One region of the Streptomyces sp. NPDC038707 genome, then DNA from elsewhere that is predicted to be linked to it. Evidence: riboswitches for the same ligand, from Rfam matches in the RefSeq annotation. Region 1 holds a riboswitch; each other region holds the start of a gene.
The links. Region 1 has a riboswitch for cobalamin ahead of AB0E62_RS21415 (iron ABC transporter permease). Riboswitches for the same ligand answer to the same signal wherever they lie in the genome.
Positions count from the first base shown of each region.

Region 1 (5,662 bases):
TACGGCATCGTCATTCCCCCCGTCGCCCCCGTCCGCCCAGGGTGGTTGTCCCCACGACGGGAGATCGACAAGCTCACCGGCAGCGTCCCCGCACGTCCGGCGGCCGGGGTCAGTGGTTCAGCGTTCAGTGGTTCACGGTTCAAGAGGGGTCCGTCGTCCCGTACGCGGTACCGGATACCTGCCAGCACTGCCGCCACACTCATCGGAGGCCCTCATGCAGCGCGCCCGGAACCTCGCACGCTGGGTCGCAGCCGGCGCCCTGGCCACTTCCGTCGCCGTCGCCGTCCCGGCCACGGCCGCCCCCGGCTCACCTGCCTGTGACCACGTCGCCCTGTCCTGGGCAGGTGGCACGGCCGAGCAGGGCGGCGGCAGCGACCGGCAGGAGACGGCCCGCGTCCAGGTCAAGAACACCGGGGACCGCGCCTGCTCCCTGCTCGGCGCGCCGTCGGTCGAGCTCACCACGAACGGCGTGCCGGAAAGGCTGCTCCAGCAGCGCGGAGGCCACAGCGTGGATCTCGCCCCCGGCAGGACCGCGACGTTCACCATCACCTTCCTCGGCGACACCGGGAAGAACGGGAACGAGATCATCCGTCCCGACCAGGCCGTTGTCACCCTGCCCGGCGGCACCGTGAAGACCCTCACGTGGCGGTGGGGCAGCGTGACCCGGCAGGAGGCCGCCAGTCGCCCGGGCAACTACGTCAGCCCGGTCACCTGACCCGTACCGCGCCGCCCGGCGACCCGGGCCCCAGCGGGAGAGCGGGCGGTGTCACGAGGTCAGCGTGATGTGCCGGGTCTCGTCGGCCGTGTCCACACATTCCTGGTACGGGTTCGGGTCGCCCTGCCGTTCCTGGCAGCGCCACACGGTACCGTCCGCGTCGACCGTGGTGACCGCTCCGCTCCCCCGCGTCCCGGTCCCGGTGTAGGCGCCCGCCACCCGCAGGGCGACCGCGCAGTCCTCCGTGCTTCCGGCCGACACCGCCAGGCCCGTGGCGCTGTCCGTCCCGCAGACCACGCTCGGTGCCCCCGCGCCACCGGTCTCGGCGGAGACCGCCGCCGGGGCGGAAAGCCCCAGCAGGGCCAGGCTCACCAGCGCCCCGGCCCTCACTGTTCCCATTCGGTTCATACGCAGATCCCATGATCTCGGCAGTTGTCCGGACGACGGCTCTCACGGCCCCCTGGACCGGCGGCAGGCAGTGCACGCGGACCAGGAGCCCGGCGTCCCTCGCCCACCACGATGAGCCCGCCCGTCGAGCGGCGCCACTTGTACGGCCCGCCTCGGGTACGCGGCGAACGGCCGCTCACCGGCCGGCCGCCACCGTCCGCAGGTAGGCGCCCAGCCGGGCGACGGCCGACGGGTTGCGGGGGCTCTCGACCAGGTCGGCGTAGTCGAGGGAGACGATCCTGCGGTGCTTGACGGCGGAGACGTTCCGCAGCGGGGGGTAGGAGAGCAGGAACTCCTTCTTCCGCTCGGCGCTGACATCGCCGTAGTCGCAGATGACGATGACCTCCGGGTTCCGCCGCACGACGGTCTCCCAGCCGATCACGGCCCAGGAGTCCGCCAGATCGTGCATGACGTTGACGCCGCCGGCTTCCGTGATGATCTGTTCCGGGGCGGCGTAACGGCCGGAGGTGAAAGGTGCGTCCCGGCCGCTGTCGTAGAGGAAGACCGAGGGACGGTCGGCTCCCCGGGGCGCCTCGGCCCGCACCTGTGCGATCTGCTTCCTGAAGCCGGCGATCAGCGCGGCCGCACGCTTCTCGACGCCGAAGAGTCTGCCGAGGTTGGTGAGGTCGGCGTAGAGGGCGTCCAGCGGTGGCATGATGCCGCGGGAGGAGGCCGAACGGCCGTTGCGGCAGGACTCGGTGAGGATGTACGACGGGATGCCGAGCTTCTCCAGGGCGTCGGGGGTGAAACCGCCGTCCTCGCGGAAACCGTAGTTCCAGCCGGCGAAGACGAGGTCGGCGCGGGCATCGAGGACGTTCTCCTTGGTGAGCTGGTCCTTGGACAGCCATGTCGTCTTCTCGTAGCCGTCCTTCCACGGCACACCGCGCAGGTCTCCCTTCTCGTCGGGCATGGCGAAGCCGGCCATGCGGTCCTCCAGACCCAGGGCGAACATCAGCTCCGTGATGCCGACGTCGTTGGTGACGACCCGCTCGGGGACCTTGTCGTAGGTCACCCGGCGACCGCAGTTGGTCAGGGTGACCGATGTCGAGGTCTTCGCGTTCCGCGACGGCTCGACCGAGGCACCGCAGCCGGTGGCGGTGGCGGCGAGACAGAGGGCGGTGGCGAGGAGTCGCTTGCGCATGGCGTCCTTCAGAGGGTGGTCGGGAGCAGGTCGAACAGCAACTGGCGGACGCCCGTCGCGGGGTGTCGGACGGTGTGGGCCCGGACGCCGAACACCTCTGCCAGCAGCGGGGGTTCGAGGACGTCGTGGGGTGGCCCGGAGGCGATGATCCGGCCGCCGTCGAGGACGTACAGGACATCGCAGTGGGCTGCCGCCAGGTTGAGGTCGTGGAGGGCGGCCAGTACGGTCAGGCCACTGCCGCGGACCAGGGACAGGACGTCCAGCTGATGGGCGATGTCGAGGTGGTTGGTGGGTTCGTCGAGGATCAGGACGCGGGGCTGCTGGGCGAGGGCGCGGGCGAGGAGGACGCGTTGCTTCTCGCCGCCCGACAGGCCGGGGAACCCGCGGTCGGCGAGGTGCGCGACGCCGGTGCGTTCCATCGCCCGGGCGCAGATCTCCCGGTCCGAGGCGGCCGTGCGGCCCTGGTGCGGCAGCCGTCCCATGGCGACCACCTCGGTGACGGTGAAGTCGAACTCGGCCGAGGATTCCTGCGGCAGCGCGGCCAGCACCCGGGCGGCGGCCCGGGGGTCCATGGCGTGCAGGTCACCGCCGTCCAGTCGCACCACTCCCCCGGACGGCCGCAGGGCCCGGTAGGCGGAGCGCAGCAGGGTCGTCTTGCCGCTGCCGTTGGGGCCGACGAGTCCGACGAACGCCCCGCTGTCCACGGTCAGGTCGACGTGCTCGACCAGGCGGGTTCCGGCGGCCTCGATCGTGACGTCGTCGATGTCGAGTCGCATGCTCAGCGCCCTCCGAACGCGTAGCCGCCCCGCCGCATCAGCAGCAGGAACGCGGGCACACCGACCACCGCGGTGATCACTCCGACCGGCAGCTCGGCCGGGGCGAACACCAGCCGGGACAGCACGTCGGCCCACACCAGCAGTACGGCCCCGGCGAGCGGGGCGACGGCCAGCACGCGCCGGTGGTCGGCGCCGACCAGCATCCGCGCGACGTGCGGCACCATCAGTCCTACGAATCCGATGGCACCGCTGACCGCCACCACCGTCCCGGTCACGGCCGCGGTGACGAGGAACAGCTCCCGGCGGAGCCGGGCCGGTCCGACGCCGAGCGCGGCCGCGGTCTCGTCGCCCATGGCGAGCGCGTTGAGCGCCTCGGCCCGCCGGCGCAGCCAGGCCCATCCGGCCGCCACGGTGACGGCGGCGAGCGGCACCTGGGCCCAGGTGGCGCCGCCCAGGCTGCCGAGCAGCCACATCATCGCCGACCTGGCCGCCTCGCCCCGGGCCGCGCCGAACACCATGACCGTGGTGACGGCCTGGAAGCCGTACGCCAGTGCCGTGCCGGTCAGGATCAGCCGCAGCGGTGACAGGCCCTGCGGGGAGCGGGCCACGGCGTACACGAGCGCCATGGCCGCGAGTGCCGAGACGAAGGCCGAGGCGGACAGCGCCCAGACCCCGAGCCCGGCGAACGCGCCGAGGAGGATGACGGCGTTGGCGCCCACCGCCGCGCCCGAGGAGATGCCGAGGACGAACGGGTCGGCCAGCGCGTTGCGCACCAGGGCCTGCACGGCGACACCGACGGCCGCGAGGCCCGCTCCGACGGTGGCGCCGATCAGCACCCGGGGCAGCCGGATCTCCCACACGATGGTGTAGGCGGCCGCGTCGCTCGCGCGTACGGTGCCGCCGGTGAGCCCGGCCCACAGGAAGCGCGGCACCTCCGCCCCGCCGATCCCGGCGGCGCCCAGCGTCACACCGGCGACGAGCGACACCAGGAGCAACAGCAGCAGTAACAGGCTGAGCGGCAGCACGGGTATGCGGCTGGGGGCGGTCCTTCGGCGCACGGGTGGGCCGTCCTTCACACGGGCCGCCTGCTGGACGTCGAGCAGGAGCAGCCCGCGCGGCCGTACCCGGCCGGCGATCCCCTCTCGCAGTCCACGGCGAGCAGTCAACGGGTCGACATGCCCCCGCAGGCGATCGGGCTCGCACGGCACTCCTGGAGGGCGGTGCCGTGCACACCGTTGCGGGTCAGCGCCGGACTCTCACCGGACTTCCCCCACGGAGGGCTGGGCAAGCCTAACAAACAGCCCCCGAGGCCCCTTTCGGCGCTAACGCGGATCGGTGTAGCGGCTGGTGAGGTGGCTGAGGTAGTCGTCGGCAGTGGCGTAGGGCCGGTCCTGGGCGCCGTGGCGGTGCAGTTCGAGGCGGCCGTCGGGGTGGACGCGCACGGTGGTCGTGGCCCTCCGCGGTCCGTCGGCCGGCGGGACCGCCTGGCCGGGGGCGAGTTCTTCCAGGACGGCGACTGTCTCGGGGAACATCGCCAGCGCTTCCGCACTGGTGGTGGCGGGTGGACGGCCGGTGCGGTTGGCGCTGCTCGCGTAGAGGACGGGGTGCTCGTCCAGCAGGGGGCGCAGCGGCTGCCAGCGGGCGCCGAAAAGCAGCATCCAGCCGTCTTTGACCGCTGGGCTCAGCCAGGCCGGCCGGCCGGTGTCCTGGCGCAGCGGCAGGAGCACGGTGAGGTGTTCTTCGGCCAGGAGCCGTCGGGCCGTCCGGCTGCTGCCGGGGTCCAGATCCCAGTGGCGGGCGAGGGTGTCGAGGGTGTCGGGGTGGTGGGCCCACAGGGCGACCGGCTGGTCGGCGGGCCGGGCCTTGGCCTCGTTGACCGTACGGGGCCGTGTGGCGGTGACGACGCGCGTCAGGGGCGCCGGGTTGGGCAGAACGACGGCTCGGCCGGCGGCGAGGGCCTGGCGTACCGCCGTGAGGGGAACCGTCGTGGACTGCTGGGGGCTGCTGACCGGTTTCAGGGCTGGCTCCTCGCGGTGGCGTGGGTGAGGCCGTCAAGGTAGTCGGTGAACGCGTCGCCGTCGATGACGGCCCGGCCGGTCCGGAAGGCACGGTTCTTGGCCCGTGTCAGGGCCGTACGGTTCTGGTCATGGTCCAGGCTGTGACCGAGGCGGGCGGCGCCGACGGTGACGACGCGGGCACTGGCCGGCCGGGCGAGGACCACGCTCGGGGTGGAGACCACGTGCCGTACACCGTCCGCGCCGGACAGGCCGCCCGTCTCCCGTGCCAGCCGTACTCTCGCGGCGGCCGTCATCGGTCTCCGGGGCGATCTCCATGGCCGCGTACGGGCTGGTCGTCCGGGCCCCGGCCCACGGCGACGTGACCGCCGTCGCGGCCTTGCGCTAGACCGGCATCCTCGTCGCCGCCGTCCTCGCCGCCCTGTTCCTCCGCGAGCCCTCCGGCCGTGCCCGGCCGGCGGCCGGGGCGGTGGTGCCGGCCGGTATCGGCCTCATGCGCCACTGACATGGTGGACGCGCGTACGAGGAACCTGAGAGCCTGTCAGCCGAGGGCCGGGGGTATCCGACG
Region 1 covers NZ_JBEZUP010000015.1:12,285-17,946, reverse strand. Annotated here, with positions in the region: gene AB0E62_RS21440 (TIGR04222 domain-containing membrane protein) at 1-8, opposite strand, end outside; gene AB0E62_RS21435 (DUF4232 domain-containing protein) at 215-715, shown strand; gene AB0E62_RS21430 (hypothetical protein) at 767-1,114, opposite strand; gene AB0E62_RS21425 (ABC transporter substrate-binding protein) at 1,299-2,303, opposite strand; gene AB0E62_RS21420 (ABC transporter ATP-binding protein) at 2,312-3,079, opposite strand; gene AB0E62_RS21415 (iron ABC transporter permease) at 3,082-4,104, opposite strand; cobalamin riboswitch at 4,244-4,379, opposite strand; gene AB0E62_RS21410 (Sua5/YciO/YrdC/YwlC family protein) at 4,402-4,992, opposite strand; gene AB0E62_RS21405 (hypothetical protein) at 5,094-5,390, opposite strand.

Region 2 (5,662 bases), on a different contig from region 1:
GTAGGCGAACGCGCCGTAGAAGAAGAGTCCTTCGATGCAGGCGGCGAAGCAGATGAGGTTGAGCAGGAACCGCCGGCGGTCGGCCTTGGTCTCCAGGCGGTCGATCTTCTCGACCTCGTCGATCCACTTGAAGCAGAACTCGGCCTTCTCGCGGATGGAGGGGATGTTCTCCACGGCGGCGAAGGCGGCGGCGCGGTCGTCGGGATCGGGGAGGTAGGTGTCCAGCAGGGTCAGGTAGAACTGGACGTGGACGGCCTCCTCGAACAGCTGACGCGACAGGTACAGGCGCGCCTCGGGGGAGTTGATGTGCTTGTAGAGCGTCAGCACCAGGTTGTTGGCGACGATGGAGTCGCCGGTGGCGAAGAAGGCGACGAGCCGGCCGATGAGGTGCTGTTCCTCGGGGGTGAGCTTGGCGAGGTCGGCGACGTCGGAGTGGAGGTCCACCTCTTCGACGGTCCAGGTGTTCTTGATGGCGTCCCGGTAGCGCTCGTAGAAGTCGGGGTAGCGCATGGGGCGCAGGGTCAGCTCGAAGCCGGGGTCGAGCAGGTGGGCGTCACGGGACATCACTGGCAGGCCTCGCAGGACTCGGGGTTTTCCAGGGAACAGGCGACCGCTTCGGGGTCCGCGGCGGCCTGGACGGGGAGGACGGGCTGCGCCTGGGCGGCGCGGGCGATGCGCGTCGCGGGGCGCGAGCGCAGGTAGTACGTCGTCTTCAGCCCGGACTTCCAGGCGTACGCGTACATCGAGGAGAGCTTGCCGATGGTCGGCGTCTCCAGGAACAGGTTGAGCGACTGCGCCTGGTCCAGGAACGGCGTCCGGGCCGCGGCCATGTCGATCAGACCGCGCTGCGGGATCTCCCAGGCCGTGCGGTACAGGGCGCGGACCTCCTCGGGGATCCACCGGAAGTCCTGCACCGAGCCGTTGGCCTCGCGCAGCGCCTCGCGGGTGCGGGCGTCCCACACGCCGAGCTTCTTGAGGTCCTGCACCAGGTAGGAGTTGACCTGGAGGAACTCCCCGGACAGGGTCTCGCGCTTGAACAGGTTCGACACCTGCGGCTCGATGCACTCGTACACACCGGCGATGGACGCGATGGTGGCCGTCGGCGCGATCGCCAGCAGCAGCGAGTTGCGCATGCCCGTGTCCGCGACCCGCTCGCGCAGGGCCTCCCAGCGCTCCGGCCAGGTGAACTCGACCCCGTAGTGGTCGGGGTGCAGCACGCCCCGGGCCGTACGGGTCTTCTCCCAGGCGGGCAGCGGGCCGCTCCGCTCGGCGAGGTCGGCGGAGGTCTCGTACGCGGCGAGCATGATCCGCTCGGCGATCCGCGTGGACAGCGCTTTGGCCTCGGCCGAGTCGAACGGCAGCCGCAGCTTGAAGAAGACGTCTTGGAGGCCCATCGCGCCCAGACCGACCGGCCGCCACTTGGCGTTGGAACGCCCCGCCTGCTCGGTCGGGTAGAAGTTGATGTCCACCACGCGGTCGAGGAAGGTGACGGCCGTGCGGACGGTGGCGTCCAGCCGCTCCCAGTCGATGTCCCCGTCCCGGACGAACGCGCCGAGGTTGACCGAGCCGAGGTTGCAGACGGCCGTCTCGCCGTCGTCCGTGACCTCCAGGATCTCGGTGCAGAGGTTGGAGGAGTGGATGACGTTGCCGGGCTCGGCCGTCTGGTTGGCGGTGCGGTTGGCGGCGTCCTTGAAGGTCATCCAGCCGTTGCCGGTCTGCGCCAGGGTGCGCATCATCCGGCCGTACAGCTCCCGCGCGGGCAGTGTCTTCCTGGCCAGGCCGGCGGCCTCCGCCTCGCGGTAGGCGGCGTCGAAGTCCTCGCCCCACAGGTCGACGAGTCCGGGGACGTCGGCGGGGGAGAACAGGGACCACTGCGCGTCGGCGTTGACCCGGCGCATGAACTCGTCGGGGACCCAGTGGGCCAGGTTGAGGTTGTGGGTACGGCGGGCGTCCTCGCCGGTGTTGTCCCGCAGTTCGAGGAACTCCTCGATGTCGGAGTGCCAGGTCTCCAGGTAGACGGCGGCGGCGCCCTTGCGCCGGCCGCCCTGGTTCACGGCGGCGACCGAGGCGTCCAGGGTCTTCAGGAACGGCACGATCCCGTTGGAGTGCCCGTTCGTCCCCCGGATCAGCGAACCGCGCGAACGGACACGGGAGTACGACAGCCCGATGCCGCCGGCGTGCTTCGACAGCCGGGCCACCTGGTGGTAGCGGTCGTAGATGGAGTCCAGCTCGTCCAGCGGGGAGTCCAGCAGGTAGCAGGACGACATCTGGGGGTGGCGGGTGCCGGAGTTGAACAGGGTGGGGGAGGAGGGCAGGTAGTCCAGGCGGCTCATCAGGCCGTACAGGTCGGCGACCTCGTCCACGGAGCGGGCCGTGTCGTCCTCGGCGAGGCCGCTCGCGACGCGGAGCATGAAGTGCTGGGGCGTCTCGATGACCCGGCGGGTGATCGGGTGGCGCAGCAGGTAGCGGCTGTGCAGGGTGCGCAGGCCGAAGTAGCCGAAGCGGTCGTCGGCGCCCTCCGCGACGGCGGTCTCCACCAGCGCGTCCAGCCGCTCGGCGTGGGCGCGCACGAACGCGGCGGTGCGGTCGGCGACCAGGCCCTCGCGGTGCCCGACCGTGATCGACCCGGTGAAGGAGGTCACGCCCTGGGAGGCGGCCTCGGCTCGGATGGCGAGGGTCAGCAGCCGGGCGGCCAGCCTGGAGTAGGCGGGGTCCTCGGCGATCAGGCCGGCGGCGGCCTCCGTGGCCAGCTCGCGCAGCTCCGCCTCGTCGGCCCGCGCGGACCGGCCGCGCAGCGCGGCGGCGGCGGCCCGTCCGGGATCGGCGTCGGGCAGATCGGCGGTCAGCTCGGACAGGGTCCGCAGCAGTGCGGCACCGGGACCGTCGGTCTCCGGTGCGCTGACCGAAGCCGGGTCGGCTGGCGCGATGGTCACGTGGGGGTCTCCCTCGCTCGGCACGGGGCCTGGCGGAGGGCAGGGGGCGACCACGAGCGCGCACGGCGCCGCGTCCACCGGCCCACTCCACGAGGCCCGGACGTCGGAACGCACCCGGGCCGGGACGGCCGGGTGGGCTGCGGCAGGTCTTCGGACTGAACAGGCGTGCGAGCACGCGAGTACACCGTTGCGGGACAGTTCCGGATTCGCACCGGATTCCCCTGCGACGACAGCGAGGACGAGCATACATCTAGTGCCGGGCTTCCCCGTCACCCCCAGATGTTGTGCCGGCGCGGCTTCACCGGGCCAACACGCGGACCGGCGGCGCGATCCCGGGCCGGCCCGGGCAGCGGATTTTGGCCCCGCTCCGGGGTGCGCGCGTGCGCGAACACGGCGGCCGGCGCGCGTGCTTCGCGAACGCTCGCCGAGTGCTTCGCGGCGGTGGAGAGCGCGACCCGGACGCGGACCCGACGGCGACGGCCCGGCCCCGCACCGGCGCCCCGCCGGTCCTTGGGCCGCCCGGCCCCGCGTCGACGGTGCCGGGCGGGTACGACGACGGGCCGCCGGTCGTCGTGCTCCCGGCGGCCCGTCGCAGTGGGGCCCTGAGTCCGTGCGGGCGTGGTCAGTGACCGGCGCCGGCCGTGGCGGGCGGCAGTTCCACCTGGACGCCCGGGTCACCGGAGTCCGCGGTGTAGTCCTCCGGCTTGGTCTCGTCGATGCCCTCGGGGGCCTTCACGGCCTTCAGGACGAACGTCAGCACCACGGTGACCACGACGTTCAGCACGAACGCCATCAGGCCGATGTAGCCGATCTCGCCGATGCCGGGGATCTCCTTCGCGGAGCCGCCGAAGTGCTTCTGCGTCGGCGAGGCCACCCCGTACGCGGCGACCGTGCCGTAGACCATGCCGACCGCCCAGCCGGCCAGCAGCGCCCAGCGGTGGAACCAGCGGGTGAACAGACCGCCGACCAGGGCCGGGAACGTCTGCATGATCCAGATGCCGCCCAGCAGCTGGAAGTTGATGGCGACGGTCTTGTCCATGGTGAGGACGAAGACCAGCGCGCCGACCTTCACCAGCAGGGAGACCAGCTTGGAGACCTTGGTCTCCTCCGCGGCCGTCGCGTTCGGCTTGATGAAGTCCTTGTAGATGTTGCGGGTGAAGAGGTTGGCCGCCGCGATGGACATGATCGCCGCCGGGACCAGGGCGCCGATGCCGATCGCCGCGAACGCCACGCCCGTGAACCAGTCCGGGAACATGTCCTCGAACAACTGCGGGATGGCCAGCTGGCCGTTGGAGACCTTCACCCCGGCCGCGATCGCCATGAAGCCCAGCAGCGCCAGCAGGCCCAGCATCAGGGAGTACAGCGGCAGGATCGTGGTGTTGCGGCGGATCACCTCACGGCTCCGGGACGAGAGGGTCGCGGTGATCGAGTGCGGGTACATGAACAGCGCGAGCGCCGACCCGAGCGCCAGCGTGGCGTACGTCCACTGGCCCGCCTCCGGCGGCGCGAGCGCCCCGCGCGGCTTGCCGGTGGCCGGGTTGACCTGGCTGAACGCGTGGCCCGCCTTGGCGAAGATGTCGTCGAAGCCGCCCAGCTTGATCGGGATGTAGATGATCGCCACCGCGATGACGATGTAGATCAGCGTGTCCTTGACGAACGCGATCAGCGCGGGCGCGCGCAGGCCGGAGGAGTAGGTGTAGGCCGCCAGCACACCGAAGGCGATGAGCAGCGGCAGGTCCTTGACGAACCAGTTGGTGTCCTCGCCGCCGCCGACGCCCATCACGTCCAGCACGGCCTGGATGCCGACGAGCTGGAGCGCGATGTACGGCATCGTCGCCAGGATGCCGGTCACCGCCACCGCCAGCGACAGGCCCTTGGAGCCGAACCGGCCGCGCACGAAGTCGGAGGTCGTGACGTAGCCGTGGCGGTGCGAGACCGACCACAGGCGGGGCAGGAAGGTGAAGATCAGCGGGTACACCAGGATCGTGTACGGCACCGCGAAGAAGCCGGACGCGCCCGCCGCGTAGATCGCCGCCGGCACGGCGACGAAGGTGTACGCCGTGTACAGGTCACCACCGAGCAGGAACCAGGTGATCCAGGTACCGAACGACCGCCCGCCCAGGCCCCATTCGTCCAGGGAGTGCTCGTTCTCGGCCCTGCGCCAGCGCGCGGCCAGGAAGCCCAGGACCGTGACGGCCAGGAAGAAGAAGATGAAGACGCCGAGCGCGACGCCGTTGACTCCGTCCTTCACTTCGCCACACCCCCGCTCGCTTCCTTGCGGGAGCGCTGGTCATGCTGCCAGAGCTTGTACGCCAGCATGGTGAGCGCCGTGGAGATCAGGACCCAGAGCATCTGGTACCAGTAGAAGAACGGGATCCCGATGAGCGTGGGATCGACCTTGGCGTACGAGCCGACCCACAGCATCGCCACGAAGGGCGCGACGAGACACAGGGCGATGATCACCCTGACCGGTGTCACCACCGGTGGTCTCACTTCTGGCGTTTCGGACATGCCACGGCTCCGTCCCCTCGCTGATCACCTGTGCAATGAGCTGGAAATGTAGGTGACCACGTCAAGACAGCGAAAGCCCCCGTCCGCATATCGGTATATCGATTCAGCGAACGTGTCCCTCGGGTGCCCGGCCGTTACTCCACAGGCCGCTTGAGGCGGGCGACGAACTTGTAACGGTCGCCGCGGTAGACCGAGCGCACCCACTCCACCGGCTTGCC
Region 2 covers NZ_JBEZUP010000013.1:133,120-138,781, forward strand. Annotated here, with positions in the region: gene AB0E62_RS19770 (ribonucleotide-diphosphate reductase subunit beta) at 1-564, opposite strand, end outside; gene AB0E62_RS19775 (ribonucleoside-diphosphate reductase subunit alpha) at 564-2,933, opposite strand; cobalamin riboswitch at 3,057-3,183, opposite strand; gene mctP (monocarboxylate uptake permease MctP) at 3,556-5,184, opposite strand; gene AB0E62_RS19785 (DUF3311 domain-containing protein) at 5,181-5,444, opposite strand; gene AB0E62_RS19790 (GntR family transcriptional regulator) at 5,579-5,662, opposite strand, start outside.
Region 2: another riboswitch for cobalamin. It lies ahead of AB0E62_RS19775 (ribonucleoside-diphosphate reductase subunit alpha); the one in region 1 lies ahead of AB0E62_RS21415 (iron ABC transporter permease).

Region 3 (5,662 bases), on a different contig from region 1:
CGCCCGGTAGAACAGCACGCCCACGGTCGGGCGGTCGCCTCGGACCTCGTAGGCGCCGTGCACGCCGAACTCGGGCATGCGGCGCGGCTCCTCGAAGCCCTCACCGGTCAGCAGCACGGTGTCCGACAGGAACCGGGACAGCTCCAGCAGGTTCGCGGGGCCGCCCTCGACCAGGTACTTCAGCGCCTCCGCGACCACACCGGCGGGCACCGAGGACTCGGCCATCAGCTCGGCGTCCGGTACGGCCTCGCCGCCCAGCAGCACGGTCGGGATGCCGGACGCCTTCAGCGCGGCCAGCCCGTCCTCCCAGGCCCGTTTGCCGCCGAGCAGCCGTACGACGGCGAGGTCCGCGCCCTCGATCAGGGCGGGCAGCTCCTCGGCGACGTCGACCCGGGTGGGGTTGCCGATGCGGTAGCCGGCGCCGGAGGCCCGGGCCGCCAGCAGATCCGTGTCGGCGGTCGACAACAACAACACTGTGCTCATGCGGGCGCTCCCGGTGGGATGAAGGGCAGTCCTTGCGGCGCGCCGGACTCGATGAGCCGCCACAGCGCGTCCGTGTCCGCGTGCTGTTCGATCAGGTCGCCGAGCCGGTCGAGCTGTTCCTCGCGCAGCGCGGCGAAGGAGGTGTTCGGCGCGGGCACGAAGCGGCGGCCCGCGGCGGCGGCCACCTCGCGCAGGAAGGCCCGCCGGAAGCCGTCCGACTCCAGGGAGCCGTGCCAGTGGGTGCCCCAGGTCTGGCCGACGCGGCAGCCGTCCAGGAAGGGGTCGCCGCCCTCGACCGTGGCCACGCCGTGGTGGATCTCGTAGCCGTCGACCCGTTCGCCGAGGGCCTGTCCGGTGGGCCGGGTGAGGGTCTTCTCGCGGGCGAAGCGCACGCGCACGGGCAGGATGCCGAGCCCGTCGACGTGGCCGCGCCGGCTCTCGACCTCGTCCTCGATGTGCTCGCCGAGGAGCTGGAAGCCGCCGCAGATGCCGAGGACGGGGCGGTGTTCGGCGGCCCGGCGGACGAGTGCGTCCGCCAGTCCGCGCTCCCGCAGCCACTCCAGTGCCCGTACGGTGCCGCGGGTGCCCGGGATCACCACGAGGTCGGCGTCGGCCAGTTCCTCCGGGCGGTCCACGAACCGCACGACGACGCCGGGTTCGGCGGCCAGCGCGTCCACGTCGGTGAAGTTGGACATGAGAGGGATCGCGCACACGGCGACCCGGAGCACGTCCTCGCCGACCGGGGGAGTGACGGCGGACTCCCGTACGGTGCCGCGCAGGGAGACGCGCAGTCCGTCCTCCTCGTCGATGCCGAGCCCGTGCCGGAAGGGCAGCACGCCGTAGGCGCGCCGCCCGGTGAGGCCGTGGAGCATGTCCAGGCCGGGTTCGAGCAGGCTGACGTCACCGCGGAACTTGTTCACGAGGAATCCGGCGACGAGTTCCTGGTCCTCGGGCGAGAGCAGGGCGACCGTGCCGAAGAAGGACGCGAAGACGCCTCCGCGGTCGATGTCGCCGACCACCAGCACGGGCAGCCGCGCGCCCCGCGCGATGCCCATGTTGACGATGTCGGTCCGCCGCAGGTTGATCTCGGCCGGGCTGCCCGCCCCCTCGCAGATCACCGCGTCGTACGTGCCCCGCAGTTCGGCCAGGCAGTCGAGCACCGTACCCAGCAGCCGCTGCTGGCGCCCGCCGTGGTAGCCGCGCGCGCTCAGCTCGCCCACCGGCTTGCCGAGCAGCACGACCTGGCTGCTCTGCTCGCCGCCGGGCTTGAGCAGCACCGGGTTCATCAGCGCGGTCGGCTCGATCCGGCAGGCCTGGGCCTGCATCGCCTGGGCCCGGCCGATCTCCGCGCCCTCCCGGGTCACGAACGAGTTCAGGGACATGTTCTGCGCCTTGAACGGCGCCGCCTTCACGCCCTGGCGGACCAGCCACCGGCAGATCCCGGCCGTCACGACGCTCTTGCCGGCGTCCGAGGTGGTGCCGGCCACGAGGAGGCCACCGTTCACTTCCCACGTCCTTTCAGGAGTGCGCGCGCGGCGAGCGTGGTGCCGAGGGCGAGCAGGCCGACGCGGCGGGAGAGCCGTACGGCCCGGTCGATGTCGGTGATCCGGACCGGGCGTCCGGTGCCGCCGTTGAGTACGGGCCGGTGTTCGACCCGGCCGCCGTAGGAGAGCGTCCCGCCCAGCCGGACGCCGAGGGCGCCCGCGAACGCGGCCTCCACGGGGCCGGCGTTGGGGCTCGGGTGCTTGCGGGCGTCGGCCCTCCAGGCGCGCAGGGCGCCGCGCGGGTCGGGTCCGGCGACGGTGGCGAGGACGGCGGTGAGCCGGGCGCCCGGCCAGCCGGCGACGTCGTCGAGGCGGGCGGAGGCCCAGCCGTAGCGGCGGTGGCGGGGCGACTTGTGGCCCACCATGGCGTCCAGGGTGTTGACGGCGCGGAACCCGAGCAGCCCCGGCACCCCGGCCACGGCTCCCCACACCAGGGCGCCGACCACGGCGTCGGAGGTGTTCTCGGCGACCGACTCGACCACGGCCCGGGCCATCCCGTCCGCGTCCAGCGCCTGCGGGTCCCGGCCGCACAGGTGGGGCAGCCGGGCGCGGGCGGCCTCGACGTCCCCCGCCGCCAGGGCGCGCCCGATCGCGTCGGCCTCGCGGGCGAGCGAGGTGCCGCCGATGACGGCCCAGGTGGCGGCGGCGGTCAGCGCGACGGAGGCGGTACGGGAGGGGCGTACGGCGCGTGCGGCCAGCGCCCCGAGTGCGACGGAGCCACCGGCGCATACGGCGGTGTGCACGGCGCCCCAGCCGCGGTGGTCGTGCCACAACGCGCCTTCCACGGCCGTGGCCGCGCGGCCGAACGCGGCGACCGGGTGTCCGCGGCGGGGATCGCCGAGGAGCAGATCGCCGAGGACGCCGGCGGCGGCGCCGTACGCGTATGTGCGGTCGGCACCCATCGGCTCAGCCGGCCGTGGGCACAGGGGCGTTCCTGGTACGGGTCCTTCGGCAGCCGAGCATGGCGATTCATGTCCTCACTCAGGGTGTCCACGCCCTGGTTCGACGGATTCCGGCGGCGAGAGTTCCTGGCTCCCGGGGGTTCTTCCCCGGTGACAGTGGCGGGACCGCGCCGGATTCGCACCGGCTTCCTCTGCTGCCGCCGTACATGGCCCGGGCAGTCCACCACGTGTCCGGAAGGGCCGTCAACTTGCCTTTGACCTGGGGTGCCCGACTGTGCTGAGGCCCACATCGCCGGGGCACCGGGCGGACACGCGTCCGCCCCGCGGCCGGGCTGGTGGGCCGGCCGCGGGGCGTGGGCGGGGATCAGGGGCGGGCGGTCAGGGGCGGGCGGTCAGCCCTTGCCCACGATCAGGTAGATGCCGTAGGCCACGGCCGCCGCGCAGGCCGCGAAGCAGACGTACGCGCCGGTGACGGCGAGCGCGGCGGAGCCGCCCTGGGCCGTGGCCCGCTCGCGGCGGGACAGCCCGTTGATGCCGAGGGTGAACAGGGCCACCAGGCCCACCGTGAACGCGACGCTGACACCCAGAACGGAGCCGAGGGCCGCCCAGTCGATCTTCATGGGGATGCTTCCTTCAGTAACCGTGCGGGCGGGTCAGACCGTGGCGGCCGGCGGGGCGGCGGGGGCCGGTTCGGCGGCCGGGGCGGGGATCGTGGCCGTCAGACCGGCGGTTGTCAGACCGGCGGTTGTCAGATCGGCGGTCGTCAGGCCGGCGGTCGTCAGTTCCCCGGCGGCCGGGACCGTCAGGCCGTCGGCGACCGGCCCGGCGGGCGGCGGGGCCACCGCGGCGATGGCGGCCGTGACGACACCGGCCGGCTCGCCGGTCTCCTCGACCACGTTGGTGTGGTCGACGACCTCGCGGCGGGAGATCTTCCAGATCGCGGCGCTCGCGGCGACCAGGAAGACGGCGACGGCGGCGGTGCCCCCGTCACCGAGGCCGGTGACGGCCTCGGCACCCGCGCCGACCAGGGCGGCGGCCGGCAGGGTGAGCACCCAGGCGACGGCCATGCGGGTCGCGGTGGACCAGCGGACCACGCCGCCCTTGCGGCCGAGGCCCGCGCCCATCACCGAGCCGGAGACGACATGGGTGGTGGAGAGGGAGAAGCCGAGGTGGGAGGAGGCCAGGATGGCGGTCGCGGCGCCGGTCTGGGCGGCGAAGCCCTGGCGCGGCTCCAGGTCGGTCAGGCCCTTGCCCATGGTGCGGATGATGCGCCAGCCGCCGATGTAGGTGCCGAGCGCGATGGCCAGGCCGGCGGAGAGGATCACCCAGGTGGGAGGGTTGGAGCCGGGGGCGAGGGAGCCGCCCGCGATCAGCGCGAGGGTGATGATGCCCATCGTCTTCTGGGCGTCGTTGGTGCCGTGCGCGAGGGAGACGAGGCCGGCGGAGGCGATCTGGCCGACGCGGTAGCCCTTGCGCGTGGAGTCGTTGTCGCCGGTGCCGCCGACGCCGTAGGAGAGCCGGGTGGCCAGGAACGCGGCGAGGCCCGCCACGACCGGCGCGGCGACGGCCGGCAGCAGCACCTTGGTGACCAGGACGCCGCCGTGGACGGCGTCGAAGCCGGCGGAGGCGACGGTGGCGCCGACCAGGCCGCCCATCAGCGCGTGCGAGGAACTGGAGGGCAGGCCCACCAGCCACGTCAGCAGGTTCCAGAGGATCGCGCCGACCAGGGCGGCGAAGATGACCTCGGGACGGATGCCGGTCTCGTCGACGAGACCCTTGGAGATCGTGTTCGCGACCTCCACGGAGAGGAAGGCGCCCACAAGATTGAGGGCGGCGGACATGGTCACCGCGATCTTGGGCTTCAGGGCGCCTGTGGAGATGGTGGTGGCCATCGCGTTCGCGGTGTCGTGGAAACCGTTCGTGAAATCGAACGCGAGTGCGGTTACCACCACAATCGCGAGGATCAGCGAGAAGCTTTCCATTTACCCAGGCAATCGTTCGAGGTCGTTGGCTGGATGAACGTAGGCAACCTGAGTGAACGGAAGATGAACTGAGACGGGCATGGTGGTGTCGGTAACGCCATGCCCGCGTCTGGTTCCGCCCCGGCGTGCCGGGCGCCCCTTGGCTACCGGGCCCGCGCGAAGATCCGCAGCCGGTCCAGGGTGCCGTTGAAGAGATCCTGGTCACCCGGCAGCGCGCCCTTCACGCGGTACTGCCAGAACGTCCAGTACCGCCAGCCGCCGGGCAGCGCCCCCGGCCGGGCGGTGCCGTGCCGGGCGATCCACAGCGGGTGGTCCTTGGAGAAGGCGCGGCTGTTGCCGGTGCACAGCTTCCACCACTGGGTCGTCGTGTAGATCACGGGGCGGCGGCCCGTCCGGCGCCGGGTCTCGTCGCTGAACGAACGGATCCAGGCGACCATGCCCTTCTTGCTCAGCCCGTAGCACTTGCGCTTCGCGTTGTACGGGTTGTACTCGATGTCGAGCGCCGGCGGCAGCGTCCAGCCGTCCGCCCGCCAGCCGCCGTTGTGCCGCGCGAAGTGGGCGGCCTGCTTGGCGCCGGAGGACCGGTCCGGGAGGGCGAAGTGGTACGCGCCCCGGATCAGCCCCGCCTTGCGGGCGCCGGAGTACTGGCCGGCGAAGTAGGGGTTGCGGTAGCCGGTGGACTCGGTCGCCTTGACGTAGACGAACCGCGCGCCCTTCTTCCGCGCGTCCGGCCAGTTCACCTTCCGCTGGT
Region 3 covers NZ_JBEZUP010000020.1:101,206-106,867, forward strand. Annotated here, with positions in the region: gene cobN (cobaltochelatase subunit CobN) at 1-483, opposite strand, end outside; gene AB0E62_RS25550 (cobyric acid synthase) at 480-1,988, opposite strand; gene AB0E62_RS25555 (cobalamin biosynthesis protein) at 1,985-2,929, opposite strand; cobalamin riboswitch at 3,027-3,169, opposite strand; gene AB0E62_RS25560 (hypothetical protein) at 3,322-3,549, opposite strand; gene AB0E62_RS25565 (inorganic phosphate transporter) at 3,583-4,911, opposite strand; gene AB0E62_RS25570 (lysozyme) at 5,055-5,662, opposite strand, start outside.
Region 3: another riboswitch for cobalamin. It lies ahead of AB0E62_RS25555 (cobalamin biosynthesis protein); the one in region 1 lies ahead of AB0E62_RS21415 (iron ABC transporter permease).

Region 4 (5,662 bases), on a different contig from region 1:
GCACCCCGTCGCCCGGCAACGGTGCGCTGCTCAGCAGGACCTCGCCGGGCGGCAGCGGCACCGGCCCGTCGCCCAGGTTGGTGACGCTGCGCCAGGCCTCGGTACGGGTGAAGTCCAGCACGCCGGCGGGCGCGCCCGGGGTCCAGGCCAGCGTCTCGCCGTCCAGCAGCTTGCGGCGCAGCCGCAGGGCCGTGCGGTACAGCTCCAGGGTGGAGCCCTCCGTACCGGACTGCGCCTCCACCGCGTACGCCGCGAAGGACGCGGGCTGCGGCAGCCAGCCGGCACCGGGCCCGAAGCCGTACGACGGTCCGGTCGTCGTCCACGGCAGCGGCACCCGGCAGCCGTCGCGGCCCTTGCGGGTGTGGCCGGTCTGCTCCCAGATCGGGTCCTGGAGCACCTCCGTGGGCAGATCGGCGACCTCGGGCAGGCCGAGTTCCTCGCCCTGGTACAGATACGCCGAGCCGGGCAGCGCCAGCATCAGCAGCGTCGCCGCCCGGGCCCGGCGCAGTCCGGCCGCCGGATCGACGGCGGGCGCCGTGCCGTGGGTGAGCAGCCAGGCGTCCGGGCCGGTGCCGGGCGGCAGCATCAGCCGGGAGGCGTGCCGTACGACGTCGTGGTTGGACAGCACCCAGGTCGCGGAGGCACCGGCCGCGCGGGCCGTGTCCAGCGCCCCGGTGATGATCCCGCGCAGCTCCTCCGCGTCCCAGCGGGCCTCCAGGTACTCGAAGTTGAAGGCCTGGCCGAGTTCGTCGGGGCGGGCGTACAGGGCCCGGCGGTCGTCCGGGACCCAGGCCTCGGCGACGGCCATGCGCGGCGGGCGGTAGGCGTCGAAGATCTTGCGCCAGTCGCGGTAGATCTCGTGCACCTCGTCCCGGTCCCAGTACGGGTGGCTGCCCGGCGGCAGGTGCGCCAGGGCCGCCTCACCGGCCGTGCCGAGGGCGCCGAGGTCCCGCAGCGGCTCGGTGAGGTCCTTGGCCAGGCCGTGCGCGACGTCCACGCGGAAGCCGTCCACGCCCCGGTCGGACCAGAACCGCAGGGTGGTGCGGAAGTCGGCGCGGACCTCCTCGTTGTCCCAGTTCAGGTCGGGCTGCTCGGGGGCGAACAGGTGCAGGTACCACTCCCCGTCGGCCACCCGCCGCCAGGCGCTGCCGCCGAACACCGACTGCCAGTCCGTGGGCGGCAGTTCGCCGTGCGCCCCGCGCCCCGCCCGGAAGACGTACCGCTCCCGGGCGGCCGAGCCGGGCCCGGCGCGCAGCGCCTCCTGGAACCAGCGGTGCAGATGGGAGGTGTGATTGGGCACGATGTCCACGACGACCTTCAGCCCCAGCCGGTGCGCCTCACCCACCAGGGCGCCGAAGTCGTCCAGGGTGCCCAGGCGTTCGTCGACCCCGCGCGGGTCGATGACGTCGTAGCCGCCGTCGGCGAGTTCGGAGGGGTAGAAGGGGCTCAGCCACAGGGCGTCGACGCCGAGCGCGGCGAGGTGGGACAACCGCTGGGTCAGGCCTCTCAGGTCGCCGAGGCCGTCGCCGTCGGCGTCGGCGAAACTGCGCGGATACACCTGGTAGATGACGGCCTGACGCCACCAGTCGGGGTTCCTGGACGAGAGGTCCGGCGGGCGGTCTGCCATGCGGGCTCCCTAGGGACGGACGACAGTTACGGAATCTGTATCTGTCCACATTGCCCGAAAGGGAACCTTTTCCGGGGCGATCAGCCGGCGCAGTGCTCCAACAGGCCCCGTACGTCCTCGTCCACCACCCGATAGCGCACCACGCGCCCCTCTTTCTCCCCCGCCACGACCCCCGCCGCGCGCAGCAGCCGCAGGGCCTGGGACACGGCCGGGTCGTTCATGCCCGTGGCGATGGCCAGGTCCGAGACGGCCAGCGGTCCGGTCCGGTGCAGCGCGAGCAGCAGCGCGAGCCGGTTGGCGTCGGCCAGCAACGAGAAACGGCCGGCCCAGGCGCGCACACGCCCCGCGTCGCCGATGGCGGCGATCGCGTCACACACCCGGTGACCGTCGATGGTCCGACGATCGGCACGGTCGGCAGGCACGAGATGCATGCGCCCATCCTGACAGGCCCCGGTGTGATCTTGCATACCTGCGTGAATGCGCAGCTATGCAGGAAACCGCGTGCCCCTCTACGGTGGGCGGGCCGTGGTGCTCGGGAAGTCGATGCAAGGTCGACGCGGCCCTCGCCACTGTGATCGGGGAGTTCCCGTTCCGTCCGGCACACCGCCGGGCCACTGGTCGTACGACCGGGAAGGCAGGGACGGCGGACGTGTGACCCGTAAGCCAGGAGACCGGCCACGGCAGCTCAGAAAGATCCACGAGGTGCTGGAGCTGACCATATGAACCTGCCCGGGACGTCTCTGTCCGAGTCCGCGCACCCCTCGTTCCGCTGGCGACGCGAGGACACCGTCAAGACGGCGGGGCTGCTGGTGGTGATCCTCGCCCTGCACGTCGTCGCCTTCGGGATCCTCTATCTGCTGGTCGCCCCACGGCACTACCAGGTGGGTTCCCAGGTGTTCGGCGTGGGCCTGGGGATCACCGCCTACACCCTCGGTGTGCGGCACGCCTTCGACGCCGACCACATCGCGGCGATCGACAACACCACCCGCAAGCTGATGGCCGACGGCAAGCGGCCGGTGTCGGTGGGCTTCTGGTTCGCCCTCGGGCACTCCAGCGTGGTCGTGCTGCTGGCCCTGCTGATCGCGGGCGGCACCTCGCTGGCCGGGAAGGTGATGAACGAGGGTTCCGCCACCCACCAGGTGCTCGGAGCGCTCGGTACGACGATCTCCGGGTCCTTCCTCTATCTCATCGCCGCCCTGAACCTGATGGCCCTCGCCGGCATCCTGAAGGTCTTCCGGGCGATGCGCGCCGGCGCGTACGACGAGACGGAGCTGGAACGGCACCTGGAGTCACGGGGGTTCATGAACCGGCTGCTGGGGCGGCTGACCAAGTCCGTTTCCCGCCCGGGCCAGATGTATCCGCTGGGCTTCCTCTTCGGCCTCGGCTTCGACACGGCCACCGAGGTCACCCTGATGGTGATGGCCGGTTCGGGCGCGGCGGCCGGCCTGCCCTGGTACGCGATCCTGTGCCTGCCGCTGCTCTTCGCCGCCGGGATGAGCCTGTTCGACACCCTGGACGGCACGTTCATGAACTTCGCCTACCAGTGGGCGTTCGCCAACCCCGTCCGCAAGGTCTTCTACAACCTCGCCATCACCGGCCTGTCCATCGCGGTGGCCTTCTTCATCGGCACGATCGAACTGGTCGGCGTGGTGCACGAGAAGTTCGGCCTCGCCGATCCGGTGACCGGCTGGGTGGCCGGCCTCGACCTGGACAACGTCGGCTATCTCATCGTCGGCCTGTTCGTGGCGGTGTGGGCGGCGGCGCTGGCGTACTGGCGGCTGGCACGGGTGGAGGAGCGCTGGGCGGTACGGGCGGCGCCGTCCGACTGAGCCGGCGGGCGAGCGCGGCGCGGACCACCGGCTGGGGCGGCGTGTGGCGGAGCATCGGCGGCAGGACGGTCATGGCGGCCTCATCCGCCGGGACAGCGCGGAGGCCATCGGCGGTCCGCCGTCCAGGCTTTCGGCCGCCCCGCGGAGGACCGCCGTCACCCGGTCCGCGCGGGCGGCCGCCGCGCCCGCGCCGAGCGGTCGGCGAGCGGCAGGGCGACCGCGGGCGGCGCCGCGGCCGGCACGCCGAGCCGGACCGGGCGGCCCCGGGACACCCCCGGTCGGTCCGGCGCCGGGCAGCCCGTCCGGCAGCAGCCGCGCGGCCGGCCCGAGCGGCGGGAAGGCGGCGAACGCCAAACCCTCGCCGCGCCCCGGACCGCCGCCCGGCAGGGCCTAGGACCGTTCCACCGTCTCCAGGTACAGCTTCACGTACCGCTCCACGTCCACGTCCAACGCCACGTCCACCCGGGCTCGTTCGGGGCCGTCGTCGTGGATCTCGGCCTCGCCGGGACCGGGCCTGAGGTCCACGACGGTCTGGCCGCGGGCCGGGCCGGGCGCCAGGCAGACCTCTACCGGCAGCAGCCGGGTGGTGAGCCCCGCCGGATCGGCGACCGCGCACACCGCGCCCGCGTCGCCGAGACCGCCCGCCTCCTCCGTCCCCGGCTCCCCGCCCTGCGAGGTCGGCCGGCACCTGAGCAGGTCCCCGGCCAGGCGGGCGCCGGGCTCGTCGCTCGCCCGCAGCCGGCGCACCTCCGCGCCGGGCACGACGACCCGCCGGAACACGTCCAGCCCGTACATGGTGATCGGCACCTGCGCCGTCAGCAGCACCGCCGCCGCCTCGGGGTCGTGCCACACGTTGAACTCCGCGACCGGGGTGGCGTTCCCGGTGGTCACCGCCCCGCCCATGAACACGATCCGCTCGATGTTCCGGGTGACCCCGGGGTGGGTGCGCAGCAGCAGCGCGATGTTGGTCAGCGGGGCGGTCGGGATCAGCGTCACGGGGCGCGGGGAGGCCAGGATCTCCCGGTGCAGCAGGGTGACCGCGTCCACGTCCGCCGGGACGCGGGAGGGCACCGGGAGCCCCAGGTCGCCCATGCCGTCGGCACCGTGCACCGGCGCCCGGCGGGCCGGCTCGACCAGCGGGCGCTCGGCGCCCCGCGCCACCGGGATGTCGGGGGCGCCCGCCCGCTCGAGCACGGTCAGGGTGTTGCGGACCACCCCGTCCACGCCGGTGTTCCCGGCCACGCAGGTCACGGCCCGCAGGTCGAGCCCGGGATGGCGCACGGCGAAGAGCAGGGCCAGGGCGTCGTCGACGCCGGTGTCGCAGTCGATGATCACGGGCACGGGCTGACCGGTCACGGCGGTCTCCTTCCGTCCAGCCGACCCTAGAACAGAAGGACTTGCCGAGGCTCTGCGTCCCGGAGCGCGCCGGGACGGTCGCCGTGCCGTCGTGCTCGACGGGCGCTGCGGGCACTGCGGGCACTGCGGGCGCTGCGGGCACTGCGGGGCGCGCCGTACGGACGGGACGACGGCGGCAGTGGCCGTACGGACGGGACGGCGGCAGCGGCCGTACGGGCCGTCGCGCGGAACGCCCCCGGTGCCCGTACGCCCTCACCCGTACGGCGCCGAGCGCTGGTGGGCGGCTCTGCCCGGTGGTGCCGTGAGACCAGGCACCCCGCCGGCCGCACGCAGTCCAGGAGGCACCGATGTCCCCCGCGATACCCCCGCGCGTCCCCCGCCTCCCCCGCGCCGTCGCGCTCCCCCTCCTCGCCACCGGCCTGCTGCTCGGCGGAGGCTGCGCGGCCCTCCAGCTGAACCACCCGGCGAGCGCCCCGCACCCGCTGCCCACCCTCGACCGGCCGGCGTCGGCCCAGGCGTCCCGGCGGGCCGACGGGTCCACGCTCAGCGACGAACAGGCGCAGGCCGCGCTGATCACCCAGACCGACCTCGGCGCCCCCTGGACCGCGACGCGCGGTGCGGCCACCTGGCGGGACGGGCTGCTCAAGAGCCGCACCGCGACCGGGGAGTGCCAACGGCTGCTGGACGCCCTCTACATGGACGAACTCCTCGGCGCCCCGGCGCGCGTCGCCGTCGGCCTGGACGACGCCGACACCGAGGCCCAGCTGCGGTTCCAGATCGGCGCCCGCCGCCCGGCGGACGTCGACGCCGCGCTGGCCTGGCTGGCGGAGATGCCGGTGCGCTGCGCCCG
Region 4 covers NZ_JBEZUP010000002.1:362,130-367,791, forward strand. Annotated here, with positions in the region: gene AB0E62_RS04245 (glycoside hydrolase family 13 protein) at 1-1,627, opposite strand, end outside; gene AB0E62_RS04250 (metalloregulator ArsR/SmtB family transcription factor) at 1,708-2,058, opposite strand; cobalamin riboswitch at 2,137-2,322, shown strand; gene AB0E62_RS04255 (HoxN/HupN/NixA family nickel/cobalt transporter) at 2,347-3,456, shown strand; gene AB0E62_RS04260 (nucleoside hydrolase) at 3,847-4,812, opposite strand; gene AB0E62_RS04265 (hypothetical protein) at 5,160-5,662, shown strand, end outside.
Region 4: another riboswitch for cobalamin. It lies ahead of AB0E62_RS04255 (HoxN/HupN/NixA family nickel/cobalt transporter); the one in region 1 lies ahead of AB0E62_RS21415 (iron ABC transporter permease).